4 regions of the Streptomyces bacillaris genome follow, and region 1 is predicted to be linked to each of the others. Evidence: riboswitches for the same ligand, from Rfam matches in the RefSeq annotation. Region 1 holds a riboswitch; each other region holds the start of a gene.
What was found. Region 1 has a riboswitch for cobalamin ahead of DJ476_RS10000 (ribonucleoside-diphosphate reductase subunit alpha). Riboswitches for the same ligand answer to the same signal wherever they lie in the genome.

Region 2: linked by a shared signal. The riboswitch ahead of DJ476_RS04225 (CoA-acylating methylmalonate-semialdehyde dehydrogenase) and the one ahead of DJ476_RS10000 (ribonucleoside-diphosphate reductase subunit alpha) in region 1 are both predicted to bind cobalamin.
Region 3: linked by a shared signal. The riboswitch ahead of DJ476_RS32545 (ABC transporter substrate-binding protein) and the one ahead of DJ476_RS10000 (ribonucleoside-diphosphate reductase subunit alpha) in region 1 are both predicted to bind cobalamin.
Region 4: linked by a shared signal. The riboswitch ahead of DJ476_RS27740 (cobalamin biosynthesis protein) and the one ahead of DJ476_RS10000 (ribonucleoside-diphosphate reductase subunit alpha) in region 1 are both predicted to bind cobalamin.

The regions. Positions count from the first base shown of each region.
Region 1 covers NZ_CP029378.1:2,442,479-2,447,380, forward strand. Annotated here, with positions in the region: gene DJ476_RS09980 (carbon starvation CstA family protein) at 1-1,451, shown strand, start outside; gene DJ476_RS09985 (YbdD/YjiX family protein) at 1,448-1,651, shown strand; gene DJ476_RS09990 (hypothetical protein) at 1,783-2,460, shown strand; gene DJ476_RS09995 (GNAT family N-acetyltransferase) at 2,460-2,969, shown strand; cobalamin riboswitch at 3,022-3,155, shown strand; gene DJ476_RS10000 (ribonucleoside-diphosphate reductase subunit alpha) at 3,290-4,902, shown strand, end outside.
Region 2 covers NZ_CP029378.1:1,008,339-1,013,240, forward strand. Annotated here, with positions in the region: gene DJ476_RS04215 (hypothetical protein) at 211-408, shown strand; gene cobF (precorrin-6A synthase (deacetylating)) at 553-1,356, opposite strand; cobalamin riboswitch at 1,547-1,725, shown strand; gene DJ476_RS04225 (CoA-acylating methylmalonate-semialdehyde dehydrogenase) at 1,954-3,456, shown strand; gene DJ476_RS04230 (acyl-CoA dehydrogenase family protein) at 3,453-4,607, shown strand; gene DJ476_RS04235 (enoyl-CoA hydratase/isomerase family protein) at 4,604-4,902, shown strand, end outside.
Region 3 covers NZ_CP029378.1:7,450,887-7,455,788, forward strand. Annotated here, with positions in the region: partial or broken gene DJ476_RS32540 (beta-ketoacyl-[acyl-carrier-protein] synthase family protein) at 1-820, shown strand, start outside; cobalamin riboswitch at 936-1,122, shown strand; gene DJ476_RS32545 (ABC transporter substrate-binding protein) at 1,185-2,234, shown strand; gene DJ476_RS32550 (FecCD family ABC transporter permease) at 2,231-3,295, shown strand; gene DJ476_RS32555 (ABC transporter ATP-binding protein) at 3,292-4,077, shown strand; gene DJ476_RS32560 (PRC and DUF2382 domain-containing protein) at 4,211-4,902, opposite strand, start outside.
Region 4 covers NZ_CP029378.1:6,377,263-6,382,164, forward strand. Annotated here, with positions in the region: gene DJ476_RS27735 (cobyric acid synthase) at 1-1,364, opposite strand, end outside; gene DJ476_RS27740 (cobalamin biosynthesis protein) at 1,423-2,388, opposite strand; cobalamin riboswitch at 2,611-2,739, opposite strand; gene DJ476_RS27745 (hypothetical protein) at 2,902-3,141, opposite strand; gene DJ476_RS27750 (inorganic phosphate transporter) at 3,154-4,422, opposite strand; gene DJ476_RS27755 (class II aldolase/adducin family protein) at 4,700-4,902, shown strand, end outside.

The sequences.
Region 1 (4,902 bases):
AGTCCTCGTGGGCGGACTTCTTCACCCTGGAGCCGGGCACGCTGGTCATCTGGATGATCGTGTACGGGTTCCTCGCCTCCGTGCTCCCCGTCTGGCTGCTGCTCGCCCCGCGCGACTACCTCTCCACCTTCATGAAGGTCGGCACGATCGCGCTGCTCGCCCTCGGTGTGGTGGTCGCGCTGCCGACCCTGAAGATGCCCGCGGTCACCGACTTCGCCACCAACGGCCAGGGACCGGTCTTCGCCGGCTCGATGTTCCCGTTCGTCTTCATCACCATCGCCTGCGGCGCCCTCTCCGGCTTCCACTCCCTGGTCTCCTCCGGCACCACGCCGAAGATGGTCCAGAAGGAGACGCAGATCCGGATGATCGGCTACGGCGCCATGCTGACCGAGTCGTTCGTGGCGATCATGGCGATGATCGCGGCCTGCATCATCGACCCGGGGCTGTACTTCGCCATCAACGCGCCCGTCGGTGTGATCGGGGACAGCGTCCAGTCCGCCTCAGAGGCCGTGGCCAACTTCGGCTTCACCATCACCCCGGACGCCCTGGCCCAGGCCGCCAAGGACGTCGAGGAAGCCAGCCTGCTCTCCCGGACCGGCGGCGCGCCCACGTTCGCGCTCGGCATGGCGGAGATCTTCTCCGCAGTGATCGGTGGAACGGCGATGAAGGCGTTCTGGTACCACTTCGCCATCATGTTCGAGGCGCTCTTCATCCTCACCACCGTGGACGCCGGAACCCGGGTCGGGCGCTTCATGCTCCAGGACATGCTGGGCAACGCCTACAAGCCGTTCCGCGAGGTCAGCTGGAAGCCGGGCGTCTGGTTCGCCAGCGCCGTCGTGGTCGGCGGCTGGGGCTACTTCCTCTGGGTCGGCGTGCACGACCCGCTGGGCGGCATCAACCAGCTCTTCCCGCTCTTCGGCATCGCCAACCAGCTGCTGGCCGCTGTCGCGCTCGCCGTCTGCACCACCCTGCTGGTGAAGTCCGGCCGCCTGAAGTGGGCCTGGGTCACCGCCGTACCGCTCGCCTGGGACGTGGCGGTCACCCTCACCGCGAGCTGGCAGAAGATCTTCTCCTCGGACGTGAAGATCGGCTTCTTCGCCCAGCGCGACAAGTACCAGGCGGGCATCGACGCGGGCGAGGTGCTGGCCCCCGCCAAGTCCATGGACGACATGCGGACCATCGTCACCAACTCCACCGTCGACGGGGTGCTCTGCGCGCTCTTCGCCCTCCTCATCGTCGTCGTCCTCGTGGACGCCGGCCGGGTCTGCTACAAGGCCATCCGCGACCCGGAGACCGTCAAGCTCCACGAAACGCCGTTCGTGCAGTCGAAGTTCGTCGCCCCGGCCTCGCTCTTCGCCACCAAGGAGGAGAAGGCCGAGCTGGCGGAGGCCGGTGTCGGACCCGAGGGCGGCCTGCGCAAGGAGCCGGCCGGGACGGGGAGCCGGACATGACCGTCGCGGACGTACGGCGGCTGGCGGGACGGATCCGTTTCTACGTCCGTGAGCTGACCGGCGAGGCCGCGTACGACCGCTATGTGGCGCACGCCAGGACACACGATCCGGACACGCCGGTGATGAGCCGCCGGGCCTTCGAGCACAGCCGCACGGACGCCCGCGAGGCGGACCCCCGCGAGGGCTTCCGCTGCTGCTGACCACCGTCGGCCGATCGGGGCCGCCACACCCCTCCGGGGGCGCGGCGGCCCCTTTCCGCGCCCCCGGACGAGCCCGTCCGCCGCTCGATTCCCCGGTGCGCGGAGCCGCGACCGTACGTAAGGATGTGCCCATGACATCGCACACCCGGTCGCCCCGGCTCCGGCCCCTGCTCCTGGCCGCGGCCCTGGCACTGGCGGCGGTCACGGGCTGCGGCACCGCGTCGGCGCCCGGCTCGGAGCCGACGGCGGAGCGGAGCTCTTCGGCCGAACCGGCGCCCGACCGGGCGGAGCTGGAGGCGCGGGCCGCCGCCGCGCAGCTCGTCACGGACCATGTCTGGGTGACCGAGGCCGCGGGCTACGCCCTGGCGCGCCAGTCGGTCGGGGTGCTCGGTGACGACGGGTTCGGCAGCTCCTACACCGCGCCGGACGGCGGCCTGCTCCAGCTGTCGGTGGAACGCCGCCCGCACGCCGTGGCGGACTGCACGGGCGCCGCCGCGCCCGCCGACGGTGAGAAGCCCCTGGTGACGTGCGAGCGGGACGGCGAACACTGGTACCGCGCCACGGAGTCGGACCACGCGTACGCCCGGGAGCAGGACGGACTCGTGATCACGGTGAGCGGGGCGCGCGAGAAGGTGGACCGGGCGACGCTGCGGTCGGCGGCGCGGGCCGCCCACCGCGCCGACGGCCACGAGCTGGACCGGGTGCTGCCGCCCGCCGGGGGCGGCTCCGGACAACAGCCCGTCGAGCGCGGCGATCTGCCGCCGGTGGGCGACGGCGCCCCGGACAACGAGGTGGGAGCGAGCGGCTGATGGATCTGACGATCAGGGTGGCGGAGCCCGGCGAGTACGCCGTACTCGGCGAGATCATCGCCGAGGCCTATCTCGGCGATGGTCTGCTGGACGGCCCTCAGGACCCCTACCTTCTCAGACTGCGGGCAGTGGAGCAGCGGGCGGCCGAGGCCGAGGTGCTCGTGGCGCTCGACGCGGACGGGGTGGTGCTCGGCGGTGTGACGTATGCCGCTCCCGGCACTCCGTGGCGCGATATCTCCGGTCCGGACGAGGCCGAGTTCCGGATGCTCGCCGTGGCCCGCGCGGGGCGGGGACGGGGCGTGGGAGAGGCGCTCGTACGGGCGTGCGTCGAGCGGGCCCGGTCCGCCGAAGGCGTCCGGGGGCTGGTGCTGTCGACGCAGCCGGCCATGCTCCCGGCCCATAGGATCTACCGTCGGCTCGGCTTTCTGCGGACCCCTGAGCGGGACTGGGAGCCGGTGCCGGGCCTGCGCCTCCTGACCTTCCGGCTGGAGCTGGAGGCGGCCTCCTGAAGGGCACAAGGAATCAACGCGACACAACATGTGGGGGCCGCATCATCTGGCGGCCCCCACATGTATGCTCGACCTCGCTGTCGCCGCAGGGGAATCCGGTGCGAATCCGGAACTGTCCCGCAACGGTGTGATCAGTGTGCTTTGCACACCCGAAGTCCGAAGACCTGTCGACAGTACGTCCGGCTCGACCGAACCGGACGGCAGACGTCCGGGCCTCGCGGATGGGCCGGTGGACGCCGTAGCAGTGCTGCCTTCCCAGGCATCGTGCTGCCCGGTTTCCCCGCTCGCCGCCGGCCCCCAGCCGAGCGAGGGAAAGCCCAGTGACCATCGCGCCCGCCGATCCGGTTTCAGCCACCGAATCCGCTGCCTCCACCGCGTCCGGAGAAGGCACGACCGACGGACCCGGGACCGCCCTGCTGCGGACCCTGACCGACCTCACCGTCGATCTGCCCGACACCGACCCCGGACGGGTCGCCGCCTCCGCGCTCCGCGGGCGCAACGCCCGCTCCGACGAGGCCGAGCTGCGCACGCTGGCCACCGAGGCGGCGGCGGGCCTGATCTCCGAGGACCCGGCGTACTCCAAGCTCGCCGCCCGGCTGCTGACCCGGACGATCGCCGACGAGGCCGCGAGCCAGGGCGCCACCTCCTTCTCCGCCTCGGTCGCCGTCGGCCACCGCGAGGGCCTGATCGCGGACCGCACCGCCGCCTTCGTGGAGCTGCACTCCGAGGCGCTGGACGCGCTGGTGGAGCGGACGCTGGCCGAGGGCGCGGACGACCGCTTCGGCTACTTCGGTCTCCGTACGCTGCACAGCCGTTACCTGCTGCGCCACCCGCTCACCCGTCAGGTCATCGAGACCCCGCAGCACTTCATGCTGCGCGTGGCCGCCGGTCTGGCCGAGGACGAGTCGGTGCGGGCCCTGGACGAGGTCGCCGCGCTCTACGGGCTGATGAGCAAGCTGGACTACCTCCCCTCCTCCCCCACGCTCTTCAACTCCGGCACCCGGCACCCGCAGATGTCCTCCTGCTATCTGCTGGACTCCCCCAAGGACGAGCTGGACTCGATCTACGACCGCTACCACCAGGTGGCGCGCCTCTCGAAGCACGCGGGCGGCATCGGCCTCTCCTACTCCCGTATCCGCGCCCGGGGTTCGCTGATCCGGGGCACCAACGGGCACTCCAACGGCATCGTGCCGTTCCTCAAGACGCTGGACGCCTCCGTGGCGGCGGTGAACCAGGGCGGCCGGCGCAAGGGCGCGGCGGCGGTCTACCTGGAGACCTGGCACGCGGACATCGAGGAGTTCCTGGAGCTGCGCGACAACACGGGTGAGGACCAGCGGCGTACGCACAACCTCAACCTGGCGCACTGGATCCCGGACGAGTTCATGCGCCGGGTCGACGCGGACACCGAGTGGTCGCTCTTCTCCCCCGCCGACGTGCCCGAGCTGGTCGACCTGTGGGGCGACGAGTTCGACGCGGCCTACCGCGCGGCCGAGGCCAAGGGCCTGGCCCGCAAGACGATGCCGGCGCGTGAGCTGTACGGCCGGATGATGCGCACCCTCGCCCAGACCGGCCAGGGGTGGATGACGTTCAAGGACGCCTCCAACCGGACCGCGAACCAGACCGCCGAGCCGGGCCGGGTCGTGCACTCCTCGAACCTGTGCACGGAGATCCTGGAGGTCACCAACGACGGTGAGACGGCCGTCTGCAACCTGGGCTCGGTCAACCTGGGCGCGTTCGTGGCCGACGGCACGATCGACTGGGACCGTCTGGACTCCACCGTCCGTACGGCCGTGACCTTCCTCGACCGGGTCGTCGACATCAACTTCTACCCGACCGAGCAGGCCGGGAACTCCAACTCCCGCTGGCGGCCGGTCGGTCTGGGCGCCATGGGCCTCCAGGACGTCTTCTTCCAGCTGCGCCTGCCGTTCGACTC
Region 2 (4,902 bases), 1.4 Mb from region 1:
TCCGTACGGAGGGCGCCCGGCGGCTTCGGACGGCCCGGATTCCGCTCCTCTTCGCCCGTTCGCTGACTTCCGGTCAGCTCGTGGTGGCACGGTGACACAGATGTAACCGAATGGCGTAGGCGAGGCGGAACCACAGAGCGTCACAGGCCGTTCTTCTTGCCAATACACGGCCGCCGACCCGCGGCGGCGAGGAGAGAAGGGGAGCGCTGTATGAAGAAGACAGTCGGCTGGGCCCAGGACGGCGACGGCTGGACGATCACGGTGAACGGCACGCAGTACCGGGCCGTGGAGCGCGCCACCGACGGGCGCGTGGACAACTATCTGGTGCGGGGCAACGACCTGAGCGCCGAGTGCCCGAGCCTCGGCCATGGGCTCGGCCTGATCCGGGCGCACGAGTCCCGGAGCTGACCCCGGCAGGGCCCGACGACGAGGTGCGGCGCCGCCGCCCGCGCCTCGCCCGGCCCGCCACCCCTTGTCCGGGCCCCCGCCCACGGGCCGGGGCCCATCAGCGGCGCCGCACCACCCGACGCCTCCGGGATGCCGAGGCGCCCCTCAGCCCCTCGCGCCGCCCGGCGTCCCCGGCCCCTGCCGCAGCAGGTACGTGTCCATGATCCAGCCGTGCCGTTCGCGGGCCTCGGCGCGGACCCGGCTGATCCGGTCCGCGACCTCGTCGAGCGGGCCGGAGACCAGGAGTTCGTCCGGGGTGCCGATGTAGGCGCCCCAGTAGATCCAGAGCCCCCGGCCCGTCAGATGGGTGAAGCTCTCGTGGCCGTCGAGCATCACCACGATGTCGCCGTCGTCGTCCGGGAACCCCTCCGCGAGCCGTCGGCCGGGGGTGATGTGGATCGGGCGGCCGACCTGGTTCAGGGACGTACGGTGGCGGGCGGCGAGGGCGGAGACGCTGCTGATGCCGGGAATCACCTCATGGCCGAATTCCACCGTTCCCCGGTCCTGGATGTCCTCCAGGATCGCCAGGGTGCTGTCGTACAGGGACGGGTCGCCCCAGACCAGGAACGCCCCGCACTCCCCCGGTGCCAGCTCCTCGATGATCAGGCGTTCGCAGATGTCGGCGCGGCGGTGGCGCCAGTCGTGGACCGCCGAGGTGTAGCGCCCCCGGTCGTCCTGGGTGCGGTCCCGCCAGGGGTCCTCGGCCTCGACGACCCGGTAGGGGCCGGTGAGGTGTTCGGCCAGGATGTCCCGTCGCAGCCGGGTGAGGGACTCCTTCTCACGGCCCTTGCCGAGCACGAAGAAGACCTGCGCCCGGCGCATCGCCTTGATCGCGGCGAGGGTCAGGTGGTCGGGGTCGCCGGCGCCCATGCCGATGACGAGGATGTGGCGTGGTGGTGCGTCGCTCATGTCGGCCGATCATGCCAGGACGGGCCGGCCGGGCCGGGCAGGGGGCGAGGCGGCCACCGCACCGACCAGCACAGGCAGGCCCCCGGCCGGGGCAAGGGGCAAGGGCGCGCATGTCGGAGCGAGGCGGGGTGGACTTACTAGGACGTCCAACTATATGTTCGTGAGCAGAGGGGCGACCGGCATGGTGCCAGGCGCCTCGAAGGCCCGTGGTGTCAGGGAAGCCGGTGCGATTCCGGCGCGGTCCCGCCACTGTGACCGGGGAGTCCGTCCTCGCAGGACACGCCACTGACGACGAACCAGCCGTCGGGAAGGCAAGAGGGCGTGCGCTGATCCGGGAGTCAGGATACCGGCCACGGGGATTGTTCCGTGTTTCCACGAGGATGGAGCAGACACGCATGGCACCGGTGCGCACCCACGGCCCCGCAGGCCCGTCCCGGCGAGCGGTTCTCCCCGCCCCCTGACGGCCCCCGCCCTTCGCGTCCCCCCTGGCGGCAGCCCTTCCGCGCCCCCGTGCACCCGACCGGTGCGTGGGCCGGTGGCAGCCGTGCGCCATCCCCGGATCTCTCCTGACGATCTCACCGACGAGAGCAGGTTTCCATGGTCCGCGAACTCACCCATTTCATCGGCGGCAAGCACACGCCCGGCGCCTCGGGCACGTACGGCGATGTCTACGACCCCAACACCGGACAGGTCCAGGCCCGGGTGCCGCTGGCCGGCCGGTCCGAGACCGAGGCGGCCATCGCCGATGCCGCCGAGGCGCAGCGGGAGTGGGGCGAGTGGAACCCGCAGCGCCGCGCCCGGGTGCTGCTGCGCTTCCTCCAGCTGGTGGAGAAGGAGAAGGACTCCCTGGCCCGGCTGCTCTCCTCCGAGCACGGCAAGACCGTGGCCGACGCGCACGGCGACATCGCGCGCGGCCTGGACGTGGTGGAGTTCGCGGCCGGTGTCCCGCATCTGCTGAAGGGCGAGTTCACCGACAACGCGGGCGCCGGGATCGATGTCCACTCGCTGCGCCGGCCGCTGGGCGTGGTCGCGGGCATCACCCCGTTCAACTTCCCGGCGATGATCCCGCTCTGGAAGGCCGCGCCCGCTCTGGCCTGCGGTAACGCCTTCATCCTCAAGCCCTCGGAGCGCGACCCGTCGGTGCCGCTGCGGCTGGCCGAACTCTTCCTGGAGGCCGGGCTTCCGCCGGGGGTCCTGAACGTCGTCAACGGCGGCAAGGAGCCCGTGGACACCCTGCTGGAGGACCCGCGCGTCAAGGCGCTCGGCTTCGTCGGCTCGACGCCGATCGCCGCGCACATCTACGCGACGGCCGCCGCCCACGGCAAGCGGGCGCAGTGTTTCGGCGGGGCCAAGAACCACATGATCGTGATGCCGGACGCCGATCTCGACCAGGCGGTGGACGCGCTGATCGGGGCCGGGTACGGCTCGGCGGGCGAGCGGTGCATGGCGATCTCGGTGGCCGTGCCGGTCGGTGAGGCAACCGCCGACGCACTGGTCGCCAGGCTCACCGAGCGGATCGGTGAGCTGCGGATCGGCCGCTCGGACGACCCGGACGCCGACTTCGGGCCGCTGGTGGGCCGGGACGCGGTGGACCGGGTGCGCGGCTATGTCGACCTCGGTGTCGAGGAGGGCGCCGAACTCGTCGTGGACGGGCGGGACTTCACCCTCGAAGGCCATGAGGACGGGTTCTTCGCGGGCGCCTCGCTCTTCGACCGGGTCACCCCGGACATGCGGATCTACCAGGAGGAGATCTTCGGGCCCGTGCTCTCCGTGGTCCGTGCGGCGGACTACGAGGAGGCGCTGCGGCTGCCCTCGGAGCACGCGTACGGCAACGGCGTCGCCCTCTTCACCCGTGACGGCGACATCGCCCGCGACTTCACCCGCCGCGTCGACACCGGGATGGTCGGCGTGAACGTGCCGATCCCGGTGCCGGTGGCGTACCACACGTTCGGCGGCTGGAAGCGCTCCGGCTTCGGGGACCTGAACCAGCACGGACCGGACGCCATCCGCTTCTACACCCGTACCAAGACCGTCACTTCGCGCTGGCCCGCCTCCGGGATCCGGGACGGTGCGAGCTTCACGATTCCGACCATGGGATGACCGCTGTGACCACCCTGCTCAGCGACGACCAGCTCGCGGTCGTCGAGACCACACTCGACTTCGCCCAGGAGCACCTGGCCCCGCACGCGGTGGCCTGGGACCAGGAGAAGCACTTCCCCGTCGACGTCCTGCGGAAGGCGGCGGACCTCGGTCTCGGAGGTGTGTACGTACGGGAGGAGGTGGGCGGCTCCGGGCTGTCCCGCTCCGACGGGGTCCTCGTCTTCGAGGCCCTGGCCACCGGCTGCCCGTCGGTCGCCGGGTACCTCTCGATCCACAACATGGTCGCCTGGATGGTCGACCAGTACGGCACCGACGCCCAGCGCGCCCGGTATCTGCCGGAGCTGTGCACCATGGAGCAGCTGGGCAGTTACTGCCTGACCGAGCCGGGCGCGGGCTCCGACGCGGCGGCGCTGCGCACCCGCGCCGAGCGCGACGGCGACCACTACGTCCTGACGGGGACGAAGCAGTTCATCTCCGGGGCGGGCGCCACGCACCTCTACATCGTGCTGGCCCGCACGGGCGACAGCGGTCCCGGCGGGATCTCCGCGCTCCTCGTCGAACGGGACGACGCGGGGCTCTCGTTCGGGGCCAACGAGAAGAAGATGGGGTGGAACGCGCAGCCCACCCGGCAGGTCATGCTCGACGGCGTGCGCATCCCGGCCGACCGGATGCTGGGCGCCGAGGGCGAGGGCTTCCGGATCGCGATGAACGGCCTCAACGGCGGCCGACTCGGCATCGCCGCCTGCTCGTTGGGCGGTGCGCAGAGCGCGCTGGACCGGTCCCTGGCCCATCTCGCGGACCGGGAGGCGTTCGGGGCCCGGCTGCTGGAGGCGCAGGCGCTGCAGTTCCGGCTGGCCGACATGGCGACCGAACTGGCCGCCGCCCGGGCACTGGTGCGGCAGGCCGCCGAGGCGCTGGACCGGAAGTCGCCGGGGGCACCGGAGTTGTGCGCGATGGCCAAGCGGTTCGCCACCGACACCGGGTACGCGGTCGCGGACCGGGCGCTCCAACTCCACGGTGGCTACGGCTATCTCTCCGAGTACGGCATCGAGAAGATCGTCCGGGACCTGCGGGTCCACCAGATCCTGGAAGGGGCCAACGAGATCATGCGCGTCATTGTGGCCCGGAGTCTGACGGGAGCCCTGCGATGACCGAGGAGCACGTCGTCGTCCGCACCGAGGGGCGTACGGGGGTGGTGACCCTGAACCGGCCCAAGGCGCTCAACGCCCTGACCCACGACATGGTCGGGACGGTCGCGGCGGCCCTGGACCGGTGGGAGCACGACCCGGAGGTGGCCACGGTCGTCATCACCGGGGCCGGGGAGCGCGGCCTGTGCGCGGGCGGCGACATCCGGTCCATCTACGAGGACGCCCGCGCGGGCGGCAAGGCGTCGGCGGCGTTCTGGCGCGACGAGTACCGGCTGAACGCCCGGATCGCCCGCTATCC
Region 3 (4,902 bases), 5.0 Mb from region 1:
CCGCGGCCGAGATCGCCATCCAGATGAAGGCCACCGGCCCCAGCCTGGCGCCCTGCACGGCCTGTTCCTCCGGGGTGACCGCCCTCTCCGTGGCCCGCGACATGCTGGCGCTCGGCCAGTGCGACATCGCGATCGCCGGGGCCACCGAGTCGATCGTCTTCCCGGTCGCCATGACCGGCTTCGCCCGCTCCGGCGCGGCCGCCCTGCGGGACGCGGACGGGCCGGAGGGCGGCGACCCCGCCCGCCTCTGCCGCCCCTTCGCCGCCGACCGGGCCGGGCTCGTCATGGGCGAAGGCGCCGCGATCATGGTCCTGGAGCGGGCGGCGGACGCCCGGGCCAGGGGAGCGGCCCCCCGAGCGCTGCTCGCCGGCACCGGCGCCACGACCGACGCCCACCACCCGACCTCCCCGCACCCCTCCGGGGCGGTCGCCCAGGCCGCCGTGGAGGCGGCGCTGAGGGACGCGGGCTGGCGGGCCGAGGACGTGGAGCACGTCAACGCGCACGGCACCTCGACGCCCCTGAACGACGCGACCGAGGCCGCCCTCATCGGCCGGGCCTACCCGCACCGGCCGCCCGTCACCGCCCCCAAGGGCGTCCTGGGCCACTGCATGGGGCGGCCGGGGCCATTGAGGCGGGGCTGACCGTCCTGACGCTCCAGCACGGCATCGTCCCGCCGATCGCCAACCTGGACGCCCCCGACCCCGGGTTCGCCATCGACTGCGTCACCAAGACCCCGCGTGAGGTGCCCGTACGACGGGCCGTCAGCCACTCCTTCGGGTTCGGCGGACAGAACGCGGTGATCGCCCTGGAGGCCCCGTAGACCGTCCGACAGGCCCCCTGAGGGGCGGCCGGGCCGGTGCGGCGGGACGATCCCGCGCCGCACCGGCCCACGGGGGAGCGGCCCGCGCACCGGCTCCGACCTGGGCGAAGGCCCGTGATAGCTTGCCGGGGCCAGTCGAACCCCGGCGACGGGGTCAGGGAATCCGGTGCGAGACCGGAACTGACGCGCAGCGGTGAGGGGGACGGGCGGGGCCACGGCCACTGGAGCACCCACACGCTCCGGGAAGGCGTCCCGCCCGGACGAACCCGAGTCCGAAGACCTGCTGGCACCCGCGCCCCGCACCCGGGGCACGGAACCGTACGACGGGCTCCGCGGCTGGGCCCAGAGACAACCGAGGTCCTCCGTGCTGCCCCAGGCCACCCCCGCCCCGATACGTACCGCCGCCCTCCTCGCGGCCGCCGCCGTCCTGCTCACCGCCTGCGGCGGCGGGACCACCACATCCTCCGCCGAGGGCGGCGACCAGGCCGACGGCTTCCCCGTCACCCTGAAGAACTGCGGGCGCACCGTCACCGTCAAGGCGCCGCCCCAGCGGGCCGTCTCGGTCGACCAGGGATCGACGGAGATCCTCCTCTCACTGGGCCTCGCCGACCGGCTCGCGGGCACCGCCACCTGGAGCGACCCGGTCATGAAGGGCCTGGAGAAGGCCAACGCGGGCGTCGAGCGCATCTCCGAGAACCGGCCCTCCTCGGAGAAGGTCCTCGACAAGGAGCCCGACTTCCTCTCCGCCTCCTTCGCCTCCACCCTCGCCAAGGGCGGCGTCGCACCGCGCGAACAGTTCGAGAAGCTGGGCGTGCCGACCTACATCTCGCCCGCCGACTGCGTCGGCAAGGACAACAGCGGCGGCGGCGACGGAGCCCGTACCGCGCCCCTCACCATGGACAGCGTCTACACCGAAGTCCGGGAACTCTCCCAGGTGTTCGGCGTCCCCGAGCGCGGCGACGCCCTGGTGAAGAAGCTCCAGGAGCGGGTCGCGAAGGCCACCGAGGGCATCGACGGCTCGAAGGCCTCCCTCCTCTACTGGTTCTCCGACTCCAAGGCCCCCTACCTCGCGGGCTGTTGCGGCGCCCCCGGCGTCATCACCAGGGAACTCGGCGCGAAGAACGTCTTCGACGACACCCACGACGAATGGCCCCAGATCAGCTGGGAGACCGTCGCCGACCGCAACCCCGACGTCCTGGTCATCGGCGACCTGAGCCGCACCATGCAGACCGCCGAGAGCGCCGAGAAGAAGATCGAGTTCCTGGAGTCCAACCCGGTCACCAGGACCATGGACGCCGTGAAGAACCGCCGTTACGTGCTGCTCAGCGGCCAGGCCATGAACCCCACCATCCGGACGGTCGAAGGACTGGAGCGCGTCGCCGCCGGGCTGCGCGACTTCGGACTCACGGGGTGAGCGCCGGCCACCCGACGGCGAAGACGTCCCCCGGGGCACGGCGGGTGGGCGCGCCGTTCCAGGCGCTGCTCTGGACCGGCGGACTCGCGCTCCTGCTGCTCTCCACAGCCGTCGCCGTCACGATCGGGCCCGCCCGGATCTCCGTCCCCGACGTCTGGTCCGCCGTCGCCTCCCACCTCGGCTTCGGCACCTCGGAGCTGAGCCCGATCCGGGACGGCATCATCTGGAACCTGCGCATGCCCCGCACCCTGCTCGCCGCCGTGTGCGGGGCCGGGCTCGCGGTGTGCGGCACGGTGATGCAGTCCCTGCTGCGCAACCCGCTCGCGGACCCCTTCGTCCTCGGCGTCTCCTCGGGGGCCTCCACCGGGGCGGTCGTGGTGGTCGTCCTCGGGGTCGGCGGGGGAGCGGTGTCGCTCTCGGCCGGGGCGTTCGTCGGGGCCCTCTGCTCCTTCGCCCTGGTCCTGCTGCTCAGCCACACCCTCGGCGCCACCACCGACCGGGTGGTCCTCTCCGGGGTCGCCGCGATGCAGCTCTTCTCCGCCCTGACCTCCTTCGTCGTGATGACCTCCGCCGACGCCGAGCAGACCCGCGGAGTGCTCTTCTGGCTGCTGGGCTCGCTCAGCGGGGTCGGGTGGGGCGAAGTGGCCCTCTGCACCGCCGTCCTCGCCGTCTGCCTGGTGATCTGCCTGGCCCACGCCCGTACGCTCGACGCCTTCGCCTTCGGGCAGGAGGCCGCGGCCGCGCTCGGTGTCGACGTCGCCCGCACCCGGATCGTGCTGCTGTGCACCACCGCCCTGCTGACCGCCGCCCTCGTCAGCTCGGCCGGGGCGATCGGCTTCGTCGGCCTCGTCCTCCCGCACGCGGCCCGCGCGCTCACCGGCTCCGGCCACCGGCGGCTCCTGCCGGTCACCGCGCTCGCCGGGGCGATCTTCCTCGTCTGGGTCGACACCCTGGCCCGGACCGTCCTGGACCCGCAGGAAGTGCCCGTCGGAGTGGTCACCGCGCTGATCGGCGTCCCCGCCTTCGTCCTCGTCCTGTACCGCACCCGGAGCGCCTCATGAGCCCCACCACCGGCGGCGGCCTGCGTGCCGAACGGGTCGGCCGGAAGGCGGGCGGGCGGCTCATCCTCGACGGCGTCGACATCACCCCGCCACCCGGCGCCACCGTCGGACTGCTCGGCCCCAACGGCTCCGGCAAATCCACCCTGCTGCGCATCCTCGCGGGGCTCCTCGCCCCGGACACCGGCACCGTCACCCTGGACGGCGACCCGCTCACCGGCCTCGGCCGCCGCACCGTGGCCCGCCGGATCGCCGTGGTCGACCAGCACGCCGTCACCCAGGTCGACCTGAGCGTCCTGGATGTCGTACGCCTCGGCCGCATCCCGCACCGCCGCGCCTGGTCCGCCCCGGACCGCGGTGACGAGGAAGCCGTCACCGACGCCCTGCGGCGCACCGGGCTCACCGACCGGGCCGCCCAGTCCTGGCACACCCTCTCCGGCGGCGAACGCCAGCGCGTCCAGATCGCCCGCGCTCTCGCCCAGCAGCCCCGCGAACTCCTCCTCGACGAGCCCACCAACCACCTCGACATCCAGCACCAGCTGGAACTGCTCGCCCTGGTCGCCGCACTGCCCCTGACCAGTGTCGTCGCCCTGCACGACCTCAACCTGGCCGCGATGTTCTGCGACCGGATCACCGTGATGAAGGCGGGCCGGGTCGTCGCGGGCGGCACCCCGGCCGAGGTCCTCACCGAGGAGCTGATCGAGGACGTGTACGGGGTCCGTGCGGTCGTCACCCCGGACGGGCCGGAGGGACGACCTTCGGTACGGTTCCTGCCGCGTCGGTAGCCGTCGGGGTCCGGCATGAATGCCGGGCAGGAGGCACCGGTCCCGGACAGCCCGCCGGGCGGACCCGTCGTACGGGCCCGCCCGGAGGTCGAGGACATGGGAGCGGCCTTCCGGCCGCCGGAAGGAGGTGCCGTCAGCGGCGGCGCCCCTGGCCGAACTCGCCACCGGCGTCCTTGCCGGTGCCCATGTCCTTGCCGTCCGCGTAGTCGATCTTCTCCTTGCGGATCTCGGCCGAGACTTCCTTCTGCTCGGTGACCCGCTCGGTCTCCAGCCGCACCCGCTCCACCGGGACGGCCTCCTTGCGCACGGTGGCGCGCTCCGCGTGCAGGGTGACCTCCACGTCCTGCTCGCCGAAGTCCGTCGTACCGGTCACCTTCTCACCGGGCTGCAACGGCTCGCGGACCACCCGCACCTCCTCGTGGGAGACCGGAACGGACCGGGTGACCTCCTCGGTCACCACGTACTTGTGCAGCCGGGCCCGGCCGCTCTCGTACTCCTCCGTACCGACGTGCAGCTGCTCCTCGGAGCGGATCAGCTCGTCCTTGCCGCTCATGTCGGCACCCCGGGACGCGCCCGCGCCCGCGAGCGGCCTGGAGGTGGCGGAGGTGTCGCGGTGCCTGCCGGTACCGGCGCCCGCACCGGCCATGCCGGCTCCGGCCGTCGTCCCCGCGGCGCCCGTGCCCGTCGTGGTGTGGCCGGTCGCCTTGGCGCTCGGCGGCGGCGTGCCCGTGCCTCGGGCCGTGCCCGCCGCACCCGCTCCGGCCGCGCCCATGGCGCCCGTTCCGGCGACGGTCCGGGCGTCGGCGCCGGTACCCGTGCCGGTGC
Region 4 (4,902 bases), 3.9 Mb from region 1:
TCCGGCGCCGGTACGAACCGCCGCCCGGCGGCCCGGGCCACCTCCTCCAGGAACCGCCGCCGGAACGCATCGCTCTCCAGCGACCCGTGCCAGTGCGTGCCCCACACCGACCCGACCCGGCAGCCGTCCAGGAACGGTTCCCCGCCCCGTACATCGGCCACCCCGTGGTGGATCTCGTACCCCTCCACCACCTCACCGAGCGCCGAACCCACCGGCCGCGCCAGCGTCTTGGCCCGGTCGAAGCGGATGCGTACGGGAAGGAGCCCCAGCCCGTCCACGACCCCCGCCCGCGACTCCACCTCGTCCTCGATGCGCTCACCGAGCACCTGGAACCCGCCGCAGATCCCCAGCACCGGACGCCCCTCGGCCGCCCGCCGCACCAGCGCCTCCGCGAGACCGCGCTCGCGCAGCCAGGCCAGCGCCTTCACCGTGCCGCGCGTGCCGGGCACGACGACCAGGTCCGCGTCGGCCAGCTCATCGGGCCTGTCCACGAACCGCACGACGACGCCCGGTTCGGCGGCCAGCGCGTCCACGTCCGTGAAGTTGGACATCAACGGCACCGCGCAGACCGCGACCCGCAGCACGTCCTCCCCGTGCGGCGGCGCCACGACCGACTCGCGCACCGCACCCCGCAGGGAGACCCGCAGACCGTCCTCCTCGTCGATGCCGAGCCCATGGGCGTACGGCAGCACCCCGTACGTACGCCGCCCGGTCAGCCCGTACAGCATGTCGAGCCCCGGCTCCAGCAGCGAGACGTCACCCCGGAACTTGTTCACCAGATACCCCGCGACCAGCGACTGGTCCTCCGGGCTCAGCAGGGCCGTGGTGCCGAAGAAGGAGGCGAAGACCCCGCCCCGGTCGATGTCCCCGACGACCAGCACGGGGAAGCGGGCGGCCCGCGCGATCCCCATGTTCACGATGTCGGTGCGCCGGAGGTTGATCTCGGCCGGTGACCCGGCGCCCTCGCAGATCACCGCGTCGTACGTGGACCGCAACTGCTCCAGGCAGTCCGTGACCGTCCCGAGCAGGGCTTCCTGACGGCCCCCGTGATACCCCCTGGCGCTCATCTCACCGACGGGCTTCCCCATCAGCACGACCTGACTGGACCGGTCGCTGCCGGGCTTGAGCAGCACCGGGTTCATCAGGGCCGTCGGCTCCACCCGGGCGGCCTGGGCCTGCATGGCCTGGGCACGGCCGATCTCCGCGCCCTCGCGGGTGACGAAGGAGTTGAGGGACATGTTCTGCGCCTTGAACGGCGCGACCTTCACGCCCCGGCGCACCAGCCAGCGGCAGATGCCCGCCGTGACGACGCTCTTGCCCGCGTCGGAGGTCGTCCCCGCGACCAGCAGCCCGCCGCCGCTCATGCCCGCCTCCGTTCCCGTACCGCACCGCTCGATGCCGTACCGCTCGCGCCCACGCCTGTCATGCCCGCCCCCGCTTCCGTGCCGCGACGAGGTGCCCGGCCACCAACCGTCCCGCCACGCACACCCCCAGGGCCAGCGCGCTCACCCGTCGCGAGAGCCGTACGGCCCGCTCGATGTCGCTGCCCCGGACCTCCCGCCCGGACGCCCCGTTCAGTACCGGCCGGTGCTCCACGCGCCCCGCGTACGCGAGCGTGCCGCCGAGCCGTACGCCGAGCGCCCCCGCGAACGCCGCCTCCACCGGGCCCGCGTTCGGGCTCGGGTGCCGGTGCGCGTCCGCCTTCCAGGCGCGTACCGCCTCCGCGGGCCGCCCGCCGGCCACCACGGCCAGCGCGGCGGTCAGCCGGGCGCCCGGCCAGCCCACCATGTCGTCCAGGCGGGCCGAGGCCCAGCCGTAGCGGCGGTAGCGGGGCGACTTGTGGCCGACCATCGCGTCCAGCGTGTTCGCGGCCCGGAAGCCGACGAGCCCCGGGACTCCGCCGATCGCGCCCCACACCAGCGCGCCGACGACGGCGTCCGAGGTGTTCTCCGCGACCGACTCCACCACCGCGCGGGCGATCCCCGGCCCGTCCAGGGCCTGCGGATCGCGCCCGCACAGATGCGGCAGCCGCTCCCGGGCCACCTCCAGGTCCCCGGCGGCCAGCGCGCCCCCGATGGCGCGGGCCTCCCGGCCCAGCGACGTACCGCCGACGACCGACCAGGTGGTGGCGGCGGTCAGCGCGACGGCGAGCGCGGGGCGCCCCCGTACGGCACGGGCGGTCAGCGCGGCGGCCCCCACGGCGCCTCCGGCGCAGACGAGGGTGTGCAGCGCGCCCCGGCCCCGGTCGTCCCGCCACAGCAGCGACTCCACGCGCGCGGCCACCCGCCCGAAACCGGCGACGGGGTGCCCCCGGCGGGGGTCACCGAGCAGGGCGTCGGCGACGAGCCCGGCTGTGGCGCCGTACGCGAAGACGCGCCCGGCACGCAGAGGAGCGCGGTCGGCGCGTACGGGAAGGCGATCGGCGCGCAGGGGAGCGCGATCGGCACGCACGGGGTCAGGCCGTCGTGGGGCGGGAGGTTCCGGCGTACGGGAACAGCGGCACGTACGGGAACAACGGCAACGGCGGCAGTTGCGGCGCTCGGCGGCCAGGCATGGCGTCAGGTCCTTAACTCAGGGTCCGCGCCCTGGTTCGACGTGTCCGGCGACGAGAGTCTCCTGGCTCCCGGATCCGCAGTTCCCCCGGCCTTCCAGCCCGCGTGCGGCGGGCCGTGACTCCGGTGTGGGGGAGTGCTCCCCGGTGACAGTGGCGGGACCGCGCCGGATTCGCACCGGCTTCCTCTCCTGTCGCCGTAATGGCCCAGGCAGTCCACCACGCTGCGAGAACGGCCGTCAACTTGCTGTTGACCTGCGGAGGCCCGGTGTGCGCAGACGCACACGCGGACGCGCAGCGGGCCGGACACACGGTGGTGTGTCCGGCCCGATGGAGTGGGTCGGCGCGGGTCAGGCGACGATCAGATAGATGCCGTACGCGACCGCCGCCACGCACGCCGCGAAGGCGGCGTACGCGCCGGTGCGCGCCAGCGCTGCCGTGCCGCCGGAGGCGGCGGGGGTGGTGCCGTCGGCCGGGGCCGAGAGCTTGGAGAGGGCGACGATGCCCAGGGTGAAGACGCCGACCAGTGCGACGGTGACGACGAGACTGACACCGAAGACGGAGGCGAGAGCTGCCCAGTCGATTTTCATGCGGATCTGTCCTTACACCGTGGCCGCGGGGCGGGGCGTGTCGTCGGGCGCCGCGGACGGGGCCGGGATGGTGGTCGAGAGGTCGGGGACCGCACCGGCGGTGGGCGGCGGGGCGACCGCGGCCATGGCGGTGGTGACGACGCCCTGCGGCTCGTCCGCCGACGTGGCCTCGGTGTCGTTGACGTTGGTGTGGTCGACCGGCTCGCGGCGCGAGGCCACCCAGATGGCGAAGGAGCCGCCGACGAGGATGACCGCGGTGGCGGCCACGCCCCACGGACCCTGCTTGGTGAGGAACTCGGCACCGGCACCGACCAGGGCGGCGGCAGGGAGCGTCAGACCCCAGGCGACGAACATCCGGGTGGCGGTGGACCAGCGGACCACGCCGCCCTTGCGGCCGAGGCCCGCGCCCATGACGGCGCCGGAGCAGGACTGCGTGGTGGAGAGCGAGAAGCCGAGGTGCGAGGAGGCCAGGATGACCGTGGCCGCGCTGGTCTGGGCGGCGAAGCCCTGCGGCGGCTGGAGGTCGGTCAGGCCCTTGCCCATGGTGCGGATGATGCGCCAGCCACCGAGGTAGGTGCCGAGCGCGATGGCGATGCCGGCCGAGACGATGACCCACATGGGCGGGTTGGAGCCGGGGGCCAGGACACCGCTGGTGACCAGCGCCAGCGTGATGATGCCCATCGTCTTCTGGGCGTCGTTGGTGCCGTGGGCGAGCGAGACGAGACCGGCGGAGGCGATCTGCCCGGCCCGGTAGCCCTTGGCGGTCGACTTCTGCTGGTTCGGGTCGGTGACGTTCCGGTTGATCCGGTACGTGAGCCGGGTGGCCAGCATCGCGGCGATACCGGCGACCAGGGGGGCCGCGATCGCGGGCAGCAGCACCTTGGTGACGACGGTGCCGCCATTGATCGAGGACCAGCCGGCCGACATCACGGCGGCACCGATCAGACCGCCGAACAGGGCGTGGGAGGAGCTGGACGGCAGGCCCAGCAGCCAGGTCAGGAGATTCCACAGGATGGCGCCGACGAGCGCCGCGAAGATGACCTCTGTTCTGATGCCGTCTTCGTTGACGATCCCGCCGGAGATCGTCTTGGCGACCTCCACCGACAGGAACGCGCCGATCAGGTTGAGAACGGCGGACATGGCCACCGCTGTCTTGGGCTTCATCGCGCCGGTCGAGATGGTGGTCGCCATCGCGTTGGCGGTGTCGTGGAAACCGTTCGTGAAATCGAACACGAGAGCTGTTACGACCACAATCGCAAGCAGCAGCGTGATGTGTTCCATTTACCCAGGCAATCGTTCGACGTCAGTGGCTCGTGGACCGTAGGCAACCTGGGTGAACGGAAGATGAACTGAGCGGGGCGCCGTGGTGTCTCCAACCGGAGTGCGCCGGTTCCGTTTGTGTGCGCGAGGGGCTGTGCGGGGCCCCTGGGGCACCGGCTGGGCTGCCCTTTACCCCTCGTTGGCGAAGACTTTGACGGACGGTCCCGGGCCCGGAAGAGATCCCCGTCACGTGGGGGATCACGTTCCGCTTCCGGGCCGTCACCCCTACGCTCGCCCCATGAGCGAGCAGCAGCCGGAATCCGTCGCCCGGGCCTGGCGGGAGGTGGTCGACACCGCCCGCCGCAGCGCCGCCGACGGGCTGGTCGTCGGCACCTCGGGCAATGTCTCCGCCCGGGTCGGGGACCTGGTCCTGGTGACCCCCAGCGGGGTGCCCTACGACCGCCTCGGACCGGAGGACGCGGTCGGCGTCGGACTCGACGG